4 regions of the Lachnoanaerobaculum sp. genome follow, and region 4 is predicted to be linked to each of the others. Evidence: predicted binding sites of a transcription regulator. Region 4 holds the regulator's gene; each other region holds the start of a gene.
What was found. The regulator Rex, encoded in region 4, represses fermentation and respiration genes when NADH is low (regulators of the CRP and FNR family bind a similar motif). The targets are predictions, from matches to a motif close to ATTGTTAANTANTTAACAAT.

Region 1: the regulator Rex is predicted to act here: its motif matches at 1,278-1,297, upstream of pflB (formate C-acetyltransferase).
Region 2: the regulator Rex is predicted to act here: its motif matches at 1,137-1,156, upstream of ACO6FI_RS05085 (flavocytochrome c).
Region 3: the regulator Rex is predicted to act here: its motif matches at 1,837-1,856, upstream of asrA (anaerobic sulfite reductase subunit AsrA).

Annotation. Positions count from the first base shown of each region.
Region 1 covers NZ_DBHIEQ010000032.1:18,273-21,489, reverse strand. Annotated here, with positions in the region: gene pflB (formate C-acetyltransferase) at 1-1,183, opposite strand, end outside; gene ACO6FI_RS11490 (acyltransferase family protein) at 1,375-2,451, opposite strand; gene ACO6FI_RS11485 (ADP-ribosylglycohydrolase family protein) at 2,533-2,769, opposite strand; gene ACO6FI_RS11480 (ADP-ribosylglycohydrolase family protein) at 2,769-3,217, opposite strand, start outside.
Region 2 covers NZ_DBHIEQ010000008.1:52,388-55,604, forward strand. Annotated here, with positions in the region: gene ACO6FI_RS05075 (translation initiation factor 2) at 1-44, shown strand, start outside; gene ACO6FI_RS05080 (3-hydroxyacyl-CoA dehydrogenase) at 79-1,023, opposite strand; gene ACO6FI_RS05085 (flavocytochrome c) at 1,204-3,217, shown strand, end outside.
Region 3 covers NZ_DBHIEQ010000020.1:22,873-26,089, forward strand. Annotated here, with positions in the region: gene asrB (anaerobic sulfite reductase subunit AsrB) at 1-722, opposite strand, end outside; gene asrA (anaerobic sulfite reductase subunit AsrA) at 712-1,746, opposite strand; gene ACO6FI_RS09190 (Dabb family protein) at 1,997-2,290, opposite strand; gene uvrC (excinuclease ABC subunit UvrC) at 2,327-3,217, opposite strand, start outside.
Region 4 covers NZ_DBHIEQ010000023.1:24,214-27,430, reverse strand. Annotated here, with positions in the region: gene ACO6FI_RS09995 (ABC-F family ATP-binding cassette domain-containing protein) at 1-760, opposite strand, end outside; gene ACO6FI_RS09990 (redox-sensing transcriptional repressor Rex) at 942-1,598, shown strand; gene acpS (holo-ACP synthase) at 1,591-1,959, shown strand; gene ACO6FI_RS09980 (NAD(P)H-hydrate dehydratase) at 1,975-2,853, shown strand; gene alr (alanine racemase) at 2,840-3,217, shown strand, end outside.

The DNA of each region.
Region 1 (3,217 bases), on a different contig from region 4:
CATCATCGTTTTCATACTGTACCGAACTTGTTCTTATAGAAATAGCCGATGCATACTCCTTAAATGATTTTGGAAGTCTGCTTGAATAAAGTACTGTAAGGTTCGGCTCAGGTGAAGGTCCCATATTTTCAAGTGTATGTAAGAATCTGAAATCATTCTTTGTTACCATTGGTCTGCCGTCTATACCTATACCTGCCACCTCAAGAGTTGCCCAAACCGGATCACCTGAGAAAAGCTGATTATATGAAGGTATTCTTGCAAACTTTACCATCCTAAACTTCATTACAAGGTGATCTATAAGCTCCTGTGCTTCATTCTCAGTAAGCTTTCCCGCCTTCAAATCCCTTTCAATATAAATATCAAGAAATGTTGATATTCTTCCTACACTCATTGCCGCACCGTTTTGTGTCTTTATAGCGGCAAGGTATCCGAAGTATAACCACTGTACAGCCTCTTTCGCATCCTTTGCAGGTTTTGAAATATCATATCCGTAAGCCGACGCCATTTCCTTCATCTCTTTAAGTGCATTTATCTGCATTCCAAGTTCATCTCTTTGGCGGATTACCTCGTCAAGCATTGTACCGTCACCGCAATTTGCCATGTCTTCCTGCTTTTTTTCTATAAGAAAATCTATTCCGTAGAGTGCAACTCTTCTGTAGTCTCCTACTATTCTTCCTCTACCGTAGGTATCAGGAAGCCCTGTGATTATTTTATTATGTCTGGCTGCATGCATTTCAGGTGTATAAGCCTCAAACACAGCCTGATTATGTGTTCTGTGATACTCCGTAAATATCTTATGAAATTTCTCGTTAGTCTGATATCCGTAGGTACTTGCAGCCTGCTCAGCCATCTTGATTCCGCCAAAAGGCATAAACGCTCTCTTTAAAGGCTTATCTGTCTGAAGTCCGACCACCTTTTCAAGATCCCTCATACTCTCATTTATATATCCCGGACCGTATGATGTAATTGTGGAAACTACTTCAGTCTCCATATCCAAAACCCCGCCCTTGGCTCTCTCTTCCTTTTGAAGCCTTGAAAGTTCAGCCCAAAGCTTATTTGTAGCATCTGTAGGACCTGCAAGGAAACCTTCGTCTCCATCGTATATTGTATAATTATTTTGTATAAAATCACGGACATCTACATCGTCACGCCATTTTCTTCCTTTAAAACCTTCCCAGCACATAAGTACCTCCTTTTAAATAAAAGCAATTAGTTAGGCTTTACTAACCTATCTATGCCCTGATGATATCACCAATCAATTTTAAATTCAAGTAATATTTGTTAAAATTTTCTCATGTTCCCAATAAAAAACAATTCATACTGTAATAGTATGAATTGTTTTCATACATATACATTATTACATACATTCAGTTATTAAAAAGGCCTGCATATTTTGTCTGTAAATCTGTTTCCTAATACGTAGCAACAGACAAATGAGAGTATAGCCATTATAATAATCAGTATCTCTTCTTCAAATCTTCCTAAACTTACTTTATTCAATACATAGTAAGAAAAAGTATCTTTTATCGGTCTGTGGAAAACATATATCGGCAAACTGTATACTCCGAATTTTTTCAAAAAAGGTGTCAAAAAGAATTCCCTTTTGTTTATCAAAACAAAGAAAAAATATGCAATACATAGTGCATATGGAATGAATACTACTCTAAGCGGATTTAAAACACCTTTAAATATACTTGCGATATTTTCATATACCAAGATATATCCCCATGTTCCGTAAAACATTCTGGTATACGGTCCTATAATAGAAAAAAATATAATAAATGTTCCGACAAAAACCGCACCTGCTATAAAAATCGGTTTACTTGTCTTTTCAAATACCGAAACTCTTCCGGATGAAAGGTACTTTTTATAAAGCATTCCCATATAAAAGAAAGGTGCAAAAGATACCACCCTGTCCAAAGCCAAAAAGTCAAATACTTTCTCCTGCCAAGGCATATTTAACATTGAAAGGCAGGCACCAAATATAATCAGAAGTATCAGGTATATATTTGTTCCGATATCTTTTTTATTTATCTTTTGAATAAATTCTATAGGCAACAGCAACAATTTGAAAATAATCATTACCAAAATATACCAAGGTGCATATGACTCATGTAAAAAGTTTGGTATAAGCTTTTTCTCACCGTAAAATAATATATCGCTACAATTAAGCATCAGCTTCATTGCACAGTAAAGTACTATCCATGAACAAATAGACTTAAATCCTGTACCTCTTTTCTTCCACGAACCATAATAAAAATAACCCGACAGGAATATAAACGCCGGCATATGAAAACTGTAAATAAGTAAAAACAGCCTTCTTGCCACCGAATATTCCCTGTCTATTAAAGGCATCATAAAATGTCCCCACACCACAAGGAATATAAGCAAACCTTTGTATATATCAAGGGTTTCTATTCTACTATTATAACTGTTACCATTAGTACACATAAACAGCTTCCTTTTCTACAATCAACTACCTTAAGTAGCTATATTACTATATAATGATAAAAAAGCGCAAGCTTATCAGGCTTACGCTTTTAACAAGCTGTCAATCCAATCCTTTTTTTGCACCTTGGCTCTCCAACTTTCCGGTATTCCATCATAAGTATAATATAGTCCTGCAAGCCCACCTGTTACGGCTGCTACGGTGTCGGTATCATCACCCAAGTTTACAGCTTTTAAAACAGCTTCCTTATAAGATGAGGTATTTATCAGACACCATATGGCTGCTTCAAGTGTGTATACAACATATCCGGTGCTTTTTATCAGTTCTTCAGGTATATTTTTAAATTGTGAGAGTAAAATAAGTCTGTTATAGTTTCCAAGCTCGTCTTCATTATTTTACCGTAATACTCAAATGCATTATCTATTCCGAACTGCAGTCTTTCTGTCAATTCTCCGCCTTTCCCCAAAACGGCTCTTACCAAAAAATAATATATACCACAGGCTAATTTGCTTCTTATATGTGCATGTGTCAAAGCTGAACAATTATGTACCATATCTATAACTTCATCATCTGATATATTTAAGCTTTTTTGCTGTTCAAAAAGATATAAGCATACCGGCAATATTCTCATAAGCGAACCGTTACCGTTATCCCACTCCGTTTTTCCTCCTGACTCTAAAGGTTTGGCCCCGTTACTGTATTTCATTACAGCCCTTGAAGTTGCTGTTCCTATATCAAAGACTTCACCAAAAGGTGTGTATTCTCCAT
Region 2 (3,217 bases), on a different contig from region 4:
AAAAAGCAATTCTTGAAAAGATGGAACATATCAATTTAATTTAATAAACCGTTCAGGGGGGCTTACGCCCCCTTATTTTTAATTATACTTATAGAATCCTTCCCCTGCATTTACTCCGGTTTTGCCTTCAGAAATATACTTTTCAAGGATTGATTTTATCTTGCCCTGTATGGTAGTCGGGTCTTTTGAGAGCGGATTGTTTGATACTATATTAAGGGCGGTGTTAAGGCCTACAATATCAAGGATTTGGAACGGACCGTATGGTGAGCCTGTACCGAGTCTCCATGTGAGGTCGATGGTAGCAGGGTCTGCCACCTCATTTGCAAGCAGCATTTGACCTGCATTAAGGAAAGGTATAAGCATTGAGTTCAGTATATATCCAGGCTGTTCCTTCATAAGACGAAGAGGAATCATCTTGATGTCTGATGCAAACTTTGCTACAGCTTCATAAGCGTCCTTTGATGTGGTGTTGTGTCCCATGATTTCGGCAGTATTGCTGATCCAGATATTATTTGCAAAGTGAATTGCAAGATATTGTTGCGGCCTGCTCAGATATTCACGGAATTGACTTGGAACCATACTTGAAGAGTTGGTGGCAACTATAGTCTTTGCTTCAAGATGTGGATCAAGAGACTTATAGAATGCCACCTTGGCTTCAGGATTTTCAGCCATACTCTCGATTATAAGGTCGGCATCCTTACAAGCTTCTTCAAGGCTTGTAGTAAGTTTTATCTCATTATAAGCCTTATCGACAGCCTCCAAAAGTTTATCTATGTCCGCTTCGGTAACTTTAGAGGAATCTGTGATTAAACCTCTTGGAAATACCTTTCCCGTGCCGAGCTCTTTCTTTGCCGCATTAAGTGTTGTCTTATAGATATTATATAATCTGTCCAACTTCGGCTTTGTTCTTCCTATGGACTCTTCACTTCTAAGCCATATCTTTACGTTAAATCCGCAAAAAGCGGTCTGAAATGCTATCTGTGAGCCAAGTACACCGCCACCTGCAACTGTTATATTTTTCATATTGCCTCCTTATTGAAATAATAAATATCACCGCGATATTTAATTGTATAAAATTTATTATAACACCTAAAAAATAAAATAAAAGCCGATATTATATTTTATTAAAAAAATTTATTGATAGTTTTTTAACTTTCTTTTATAATATCAGAGTAATTTTTGAGAGTTTCAAGGAGGAAATGGATGGGTAAGCAACCAACAAATAAGAACAAGGGCAATGTAGTTGGGCTCTTTTTGATGGTATTGGCTGCTGTTATTACTATTATAATAGCTTTCCCTGTTACTGACGGTGTAAGAAAGTACATAAAAGACAATACAAAGTATATTGCAGGTACATATTCAGCCGCAGATAATGGCTTTGGCGGCAATGTAAGAGCCACAGTAAAAGTGGGAGACAACGGAATTGAAAATATTTCATTTGAAGGAAAAAGTGAGACTCCGGATATAGGTGGAGCCGCTATACAAAAGCTGAATGAGCAGATGAAGGCAAATTTAGATACCGAGTTTGATTCTGTCAGCGGTGCGACGATTACATCAAGCGGATTAAAGCATGCACTGAAGAAAGCTTTGCTGAAAGCTCAAGGCAAAGAGGTAAAGGGTGAAAGAAAACCGCAGTCGGCAGATATTGTAGTAATAGGTGCCGGAGGTGCTGGAATGAGTGCTGCAATAGAGGCTGCACAAAAAGGTGCCACAAATGTGGTTATATTGGAAAAAATGCCTATTACAGGCGGTAATACCGTAAGAGCTACAGGCGGATTGAACGCTTCAGAGACTCAGTATCAGAAGCGAGACGGTATAGAAGACAGTAATGAACTTTTCTATCAGGATACTATGAAGGGCGGAAAGAATCTGAACGACCCGGAACTTGTAAGGACTTTGGTGGAAAATTCCGCATCGGCTGTAGATTGGGTTAATTCTATAGGCGGCGACCTTTCCGTAGTGGGACAGTTCGGCGGTGCAAGCGTGAAGAGAATACACAGACCGAGTGATACATCCGCTGTAGGACCGATGCTTGTAAAGACACTTAATGCAAAACTCGATGAACTGGGTGTACCTGTTTTGTTGGAGACTAAGGCAACCAAAATCTTTGCAGATAAGGACAGCAAGATAACAGGTGTAGAGGCGGAAGATGAGAACGGAGTCTTCGTTATAAATACAAAGGCGGTAGTGCTTGCTACAGGAGGTTTCGGTGCAAATCCTCAGATGGTTGCAAAATATGCACCACAGCTTGAAGGGTTTATTACCACCAATCATGTAGGTGCAACAGGTGACGGTATTGAGATGGCAACCGAGCTTGGAGCGGGACTTACAGATATTGAACAGATTCAGACACATCCGACTGTAAATCCTGACACTGCAACTATGTACACTGAGGGTGTGCGCGGTAACGGTGCAATTCTTGTAAACGATGACGGAAAGCGTTTTGTCAATGAGCTTGATACAAGAGATGTTGTTTCTGCAGCTATTATGGCTCAGCCAAACGGTGAGAGCTGGCTTGTATTTGATACGGCTGTAAGAGAGTCACTTTCAGCTATAGAAAAGTATATCAATGAGGGAATCATTGTAGAGGCAAACAGCATTGAAGAGCTGGCTCAAAAGACAGGTGTTAATGAAGCTAATCTTGTAGCCACTATGCAGGAGTATGCGGCAATGCAGGCTGTAGGTAAGGACAGCGAGTTCGGCAGAAAGAGTATGGAAGTACCTTTAACAAAGCCACCGTATTTTGCAGGTAAGGCAAAGCCGGCAGTACATCATACTATGGGCGGTGTAAAGATAAATAAGGAAACTCAGGTACTTAAGGAAGACGGAAGTGTTATTCCGGGATTCTTTGCGGCAGGTGAGGTCGTAGGTGGAGTACACGGTGCCAACAGACTTGGTGGAAATGCTGTAACAGACATAGTAGTATTCGGCAGAATTGCAGGTGACAGTGCAAACAAGTATGTGCTTGACAACGGTGGAAACACTGAGAGAACTATAACGGCGCAGACTGAAGATGCAAACTTTGTAGCCAAGGATATAAAGACCAAGCTTAAGGACGGATCATATAAGGGCAGCGCTAAGGGCTTCGGCGGTGATATAGAAGTTACCTTCACAGTCAAAAAGGGTATAGTAAACGACCTTGAGATTTCAGGTCCTAAGGAGACAGCCGAAATAGGTGGTAAAGCTATCAATAAGATCAAAAAAGGTATGCAAAAGA
Region 3 (3,217 bases), on a different contig from region 4:
ACCTTACAATGTCCGCATTTTCCGATACCGCAGCACATCTTTCTCTCATAAGAAACCCAGATGTTCTCCTCTTTAAATCCAAGCTTTAAAAGTTCTATTACCGAAAACTTCATCATTGGAGGCGGTCCTACCACTACAGCCTGTGCAGTTTCAATATTCTTCAGCTTAAGTTCAGGAATAAACTTGGTTACAAGTCCGACATTTCCGGTATAGCCTTCCGCCTCTTTATCCATTGTCAAAATAAGGTCAATTTTATTTTCCCAGTCTGCAATATCATCTTTAAAGAGCATATCCGAAGGGCTTCTAAATCCCAGTATTACATGCTTATCTTTAGAGTCCTTACTTGCAACAAGAGCGTTTATAACACCGCGAACAGGAGAAACACCTGTACCTCCTGCTACCACAACACACTCACCGTACGTATATTTATCTACATCAAATCCGTTACCGTAAGGTCCGCGAAGGAATAATGTATCTCCGACATAATTTTCAAAAACCTCGTCTGTAACCCTACCCACTTTACGTATAGTCAAATCAACACTGTTTTTTGTAATTCCGCTTACGGAAATAGGAGCCTCACCGAACTTAGGTATCGAAACCTCAAAGAACTGTCCCGGTTTTACATCACCGTGAAATTCCATTCTGAATGTGTATTCTTTCTTTGTATGTTTAATAACATCTAAAATTTTTGACGGAAATGGAATATAAGGATTAGTTCTCATTTTGCACCTCCTCTACCTTAGCTGTTACTTTGTTAATAATATTTGAGAATGAAATATACTCAGGGCACACAGTATCACATCTTCCGCAACCTACACACATATTGTAGCCGAAACGCTTTCTAAAGTCGTAGATCTTATGCATAGTCTTAAATCTCATACGGTCTCCGTGTTTCTTTCTGTATTCTCCGCCGCCTGCCACATTGGTATATCCGTCTACCATACATGAAGCATTGACTCTTCTTCTCTCACCGACTTTACCGTTATCCGTATAATATACATCCTGCATTGTATAACAGGTACAGGTAGGACATACATAATTACATCTTCCGCAGCCTATGCATCTGGCGGTATATTCATCCCACATATCGGATGTAAATATCGAAAGAGGTACCTCTCCCGGCAACTTAACTCTTGTCTCATTCTCTGTTACAAACATCGGTGTAACATCTTCTTCTTTAAGTGCATTGTTTTCAAATATTGAACTGAGAGTCTCATCCTTAAGCTGACATCTGAACTTGTTGTCAATATAGTCAACCGAAAAACTGAAATCAAGGTCATCAGCTCTGTTTGTACCCATATCCACACAGAAACAGTCCTCATACGAATGAGCACATCCCATAAGTACAAACTTCACCTTATCTCTGATACGAGCATAGAAATAGTCTTCTTCTCTACCGTTTTTAAGATAGATTTGATCAAGTCTTTTTAATGCATTCAAATCGCAGCTTCTTAAGAATACCAATACCTCTCTCTCGTCTACTTTTGCTTCCTTCACATCATTTTCCGTAAAGAAAAATAATGTCTGTGAAAGCGGAGTTAAAATCTCCTTAAATGAATAATCGGACTTCTTCTCAAGCTCAATGTCCGCCACTTCATTTACAAAATCATATCGAACAACATCAGTATCTGTAAATCTGCCTTCCTTTTCTTTGAGCACAGGTGCATATATACGATACTTTTTTGATAATTCTTCAATTACACTATTGAATCCACCGGGTAAAAATATAAAACCCTTTTTCCCCATACTTTCTCCTTCATTACTAAGCTAATCCGCCAATGATATACTTTTCAATTTTAGTAAAGAATCATTATGGCAAACAACACTACTACCAACATTGATAATTCCTTATCACTGTATACAAAAGACATTATAACATGATTTTTTTAAATAGCAAATGTGAGAGGGCCTATAAATACAGGGATTGTTGCATATTTTTAAATACAAAAAAACTTATATACATAAATTTATGCATATAAGTCTCTTTAAATCTTATTTATACCATATAGTCAATGGCTACTCTTGAGTTTGTATTCGGTTTTATCAAAGTATCCGCAATTTCTACATGCTCTCTTGAGGTTGCATATTTTTGTAAAGCCGCCTTATCCAATACATCCATTGAAAGTATCATATCATGTGTACTTGTAGGAAGTGTATTATATACAACGTCGGCTCTTACCACTTCATCCATTTTTTCACACAGTGCCAGTAAGCTTGTCTTTATTTCCTCGCCTACTCTTGGGATATTTATCCCCTCATTAAACTTCCACATTACGATATGTCTTAACATAAAAATCTCCTTTTTATTTTTAATGTCAACCTATAGTCAGACATTTTGTTTAGCTTTTATAAAAAATTCATTTACCGCAACAGCCGCCTTTTTATTCATCCCTTCCACACTCATAAGCTCCTCCACAGTGGCATTCTTGATATTTTCAATATCCTTAAAATGCTTCATCAGAGCCCTTCTTCGTACACTGCCTATTCCTTCTATATCATCAAGTATAGACCTCACCTGCGTCTTTGACCTTAAACTTCTGTGGTATTCTATTGCAAATCTGTGCGCCTCATCCTGTATTCTTGTGATAAGTAAAAAACCCTGTGAGTGTGTATCTATAGGTATTTCTACATTATTATAATACAACCCTCTTGTTCTGTGGTTGTCATCTTTTACCATTCCGCAAACGGGAATATTAAGTTTAAACTCTTCTAAAACCTGTAGACAGATATTTACCTGACCTCTGCCGCCGTCCATCAAAATGATATCAGGCAACTTATTGAATCCTGTACTTGACTCATCGGTTCCATGCTCAAATCTTCTGGTTAAAACTTCCTTCATTGACGCGTAGTCATTAGGTCCAATAACCGTCTTTATTTTAAACTTTCTGTAATCGCTTTTTTTCGGCATTCCGTTCTCATATACTACCATAGAACCTACAGATTGAACACCTGAAATATTGGAAATATCATAGGCTTCCATTCTGTTTAAATTTTTTAATGATAAAAGTTCTTCAATTTCTTTTACCGCTCCTGTACTTCTTGCTTCCTGTCTTTGAAGCTTTTCTCTGTCTTTAGTCAGTACAATCTCGGCATTCTTCACTGCAAGTTCTACAAGTTTTTCCTTTGAGCCCTTCTTAGGTACAATGATATTAACCTTTGAACCCCTTTTAGACGAAAGCCATTCCGAGATAAGTTCAATGTCTTTTAAATCATACTG
Region 4 (3,217 bases):
AAAGCATTTGCTTTTTATTTGAAAAGTCGGTATAGTTGCCAAGATACATCTGCACATTACCGTTTTCTATATCAATAACCTTGCTTACTATTTTATCAAGAAAATATCTGTCGTGAGATACGATAATTACAGTGCCCTTATAGTTTAAAAGATAGGATTCAAGCCACTCTATACTTCTTAAGTCAAGGTGGTTTGTAGGCTCATCCAAAAGTATAATGTCAGGTTCTTCAAGCAGCAACTTTGCAAGGAAAACTCTGGTCTTTTGCCCTCCTGACAATGTATTTATCTTTCTGTCAAAATCGGCTTCTTCAAAGCCCAGTCCCTTTAAGATACCTACAACTCTGCTTTTTACCGCGTATCCGTCCATAAGTTCATAGCTATGTGTAAGAGCGGTGTAAGAAGAGTATAGCTCCTCCAATTCACTGCCTGTCAAATGCTTCATATCTTCCTGCATTTGTGACATTCTCTTTTCCATATTCAATATAGGTTCTATAACTGTATATAATTCATCAATAATGCTGAGTGCAGAGTCCACATTATTGATCTGGCGTAAATATCCGAGTTTTGCGTCCTTTGCAAGTGTAATGATGCCGCTATCGGCGCTCTCTTCTCCGGTAAGTATTTTCAAAAGTGTGGTTTTTCCGGCACCGTTTACACCTACAATGGCAACCTTTTCATGTTCGTTGACAAGAAAGGTTGCATCCTTTATTATCTCATTGCTTCCAAATGATTTTGATATATTAGTGGCATTTAAAATCAAACAATTTGCCTCCTTACTATATAATACACATAAGTATATCCTATACATGCAATTTAATGCAAGGGTAAAGAATAGCGTTATTATCTGTATTGACAATTATATTGATAAATAATATACTAATTGTAGAATTCTTAACAAAGAAACAGATATGCAGTATATGCATATTTTAGATGGAGATATAATGGAAGAAAGAAAGATATCAAGGGCGGTTATTTCAAGGCTGCCAAGATACTACAGATACCTGGGAGAACTTTCAGAAGAAGGAGTTGAAAGAATCTCTTCAAAAGAGCTTAGTGAGAGAATGAAGGTAACAGCTTCTCAGATAAGGCAGGACCTCAACAATTTCGGAGGCTTCGGGCAGCAGGGATACGGCTACAATGTAAGGTATCTATACAATGAGATAGCAAAAATATTGGGTATTGACCGTCAGCATAATATTATTATAATCGGTGCCGGACACCTCGGTCAGGCCATCGCCAACTATGCAAACTTTGAGAGAAGAGGCTTTTTGATTCAGGCGATGTTTGATGTGGATCCGAATCTTTTCGGAAAGACTGTAAGAGGTGCAAGAGTGTATTCACTTGACAGCCTTGAGAAGTTTATTTCGGAAAACGATATTCAGATTGCTGCGCTTACAATACCGAAAGCAAGAGCCATGGAAGTGGCGGACAGACTTATAAAATCAGGTATAAAGGCTATTTGGAACTTTGCACACACGGATCTTACGGTTCCTGACGATGTAATAGTTGAAAATGTGCATCTGTCGGAGTCTTTGATGAGACTATCATACAGAGTCAGCAATATGGATGCGATACCTTTTGAAGGAAAGTATGATTAGAGGTATCGGAACCGACATAGTAGAAACAGACAGAATATCAAGAGCAATAAAAAAAGATTATTTTTTGAAAAGGGCTTTTAGTGACAGTGAGATTGCTATGGCTAAGGAAAGAAATACCGATATTTTTCTGGCAGGCAATTTTGCTGTAAAAGAGGCTTTTGTCAAAGCATTGGGAATAGGTTTTAGAGGTATCGGGCTGAAGGATTTGGAAGTTCTTAGAGATAAATACGGCAAACCCTTTATAAGGATTTGCAACCATGAAAATATTCATCTTATGGATATCAATGAGAAAAATATTTATGTTTCAATAAGCAATACAAATTCTTTGGTCGTTGCAATGGTGGTAATAGAAGTTGATTGATATGTGGAGATAGATATGAGGATACTTGATGAGACTGCATTAAAATATATACCTGACAGAATAGAAGATGCAAATAAAGGCAGTTACGGACATGTACTTGTGATTGCAGGGAGCAACGGCATGAGCGGTGCCGCTTTTCTCAGTTCTATGGCGGCTTATCGTTCGGGTGCCGGGCTTGTAAGAATACTTACAGTAAGCAAAAACAGAACGATTTTACAGACACTGCTGCCTGAAGCAATTATTACAACCTATGATGAGAGAGAGGCGTTTGAAAGTAAAGACTGCTTATTAAGTAAGATAAAGCAATGCCTTGACTGGGCAAGTGTTGTAGTACTTGGTCCGGGGCTTTCCACAGAATACTACGCCAAAATTATTGTGGAATATGTTTTGTCCGAGTGCTATGTACCGATGATAATAGATGCTGATGCACTCAATATAATTGCGTCTGACAATTCACTGACCAAGTACTATACAGACAATATTATTATCACACCTCATATCGGAGAGATGTCAAGGCTTATAAATATACCTATAGAGGATATACTTGCAGATACACAAAAGTATGCAAAGGAGTATGCAAATAAATACGGTATCACAGTGGTATTAAAGTCACATAAAAGTGTGATTGCCGCCAAAGAAGATACTTTTATCAATGAATCGGGGACGCCTGCTATGGCAAAGGCCGGAAGCGGAGATGTACTTTGCGGTATAATAGCGGGAATGTTCTGCCTCGGGATAGAAGATGATTTGGCTGTAGCACTTGGCGTTTACATACACGGACTTGCCGGAAATCTGGCAGGACAAAAGCAGGGAGAACATAGTATTATTGCAAGAGATATACTGGACAATATAGGAGAAGTGCTGAATAGAAGGAAGAGAAATGGACTCATATAAACGAGCTTATGCAAAAGTAGATTTGGATGCTATAAAACATAATTTGACAGTGACAAAAAATGCACTGAAAAAGGATATGAAGTTGGCTGCGATTGTAAAGGCGGACGGCTACGGGCACGGAAGTGTTCCGGTATCACTGTATATAGAAGATATTGTTGATTTTTTCTGCGTGGCTACACTTGAAGAGGGAATTAACTTAAGGTATCACGGGATTACAAAGCCTATTTTGATACTTGCCTGTATTCCGAGAGAGAGCTACAAGGAATCAATAGTTTTTGATATAAGAGAATCTGTATTCACAATAGATCAGGCTAAAAAGATAAATGAAGAAGCAAAGCAGATGGGTAAGAAGATGGCTGTTCAT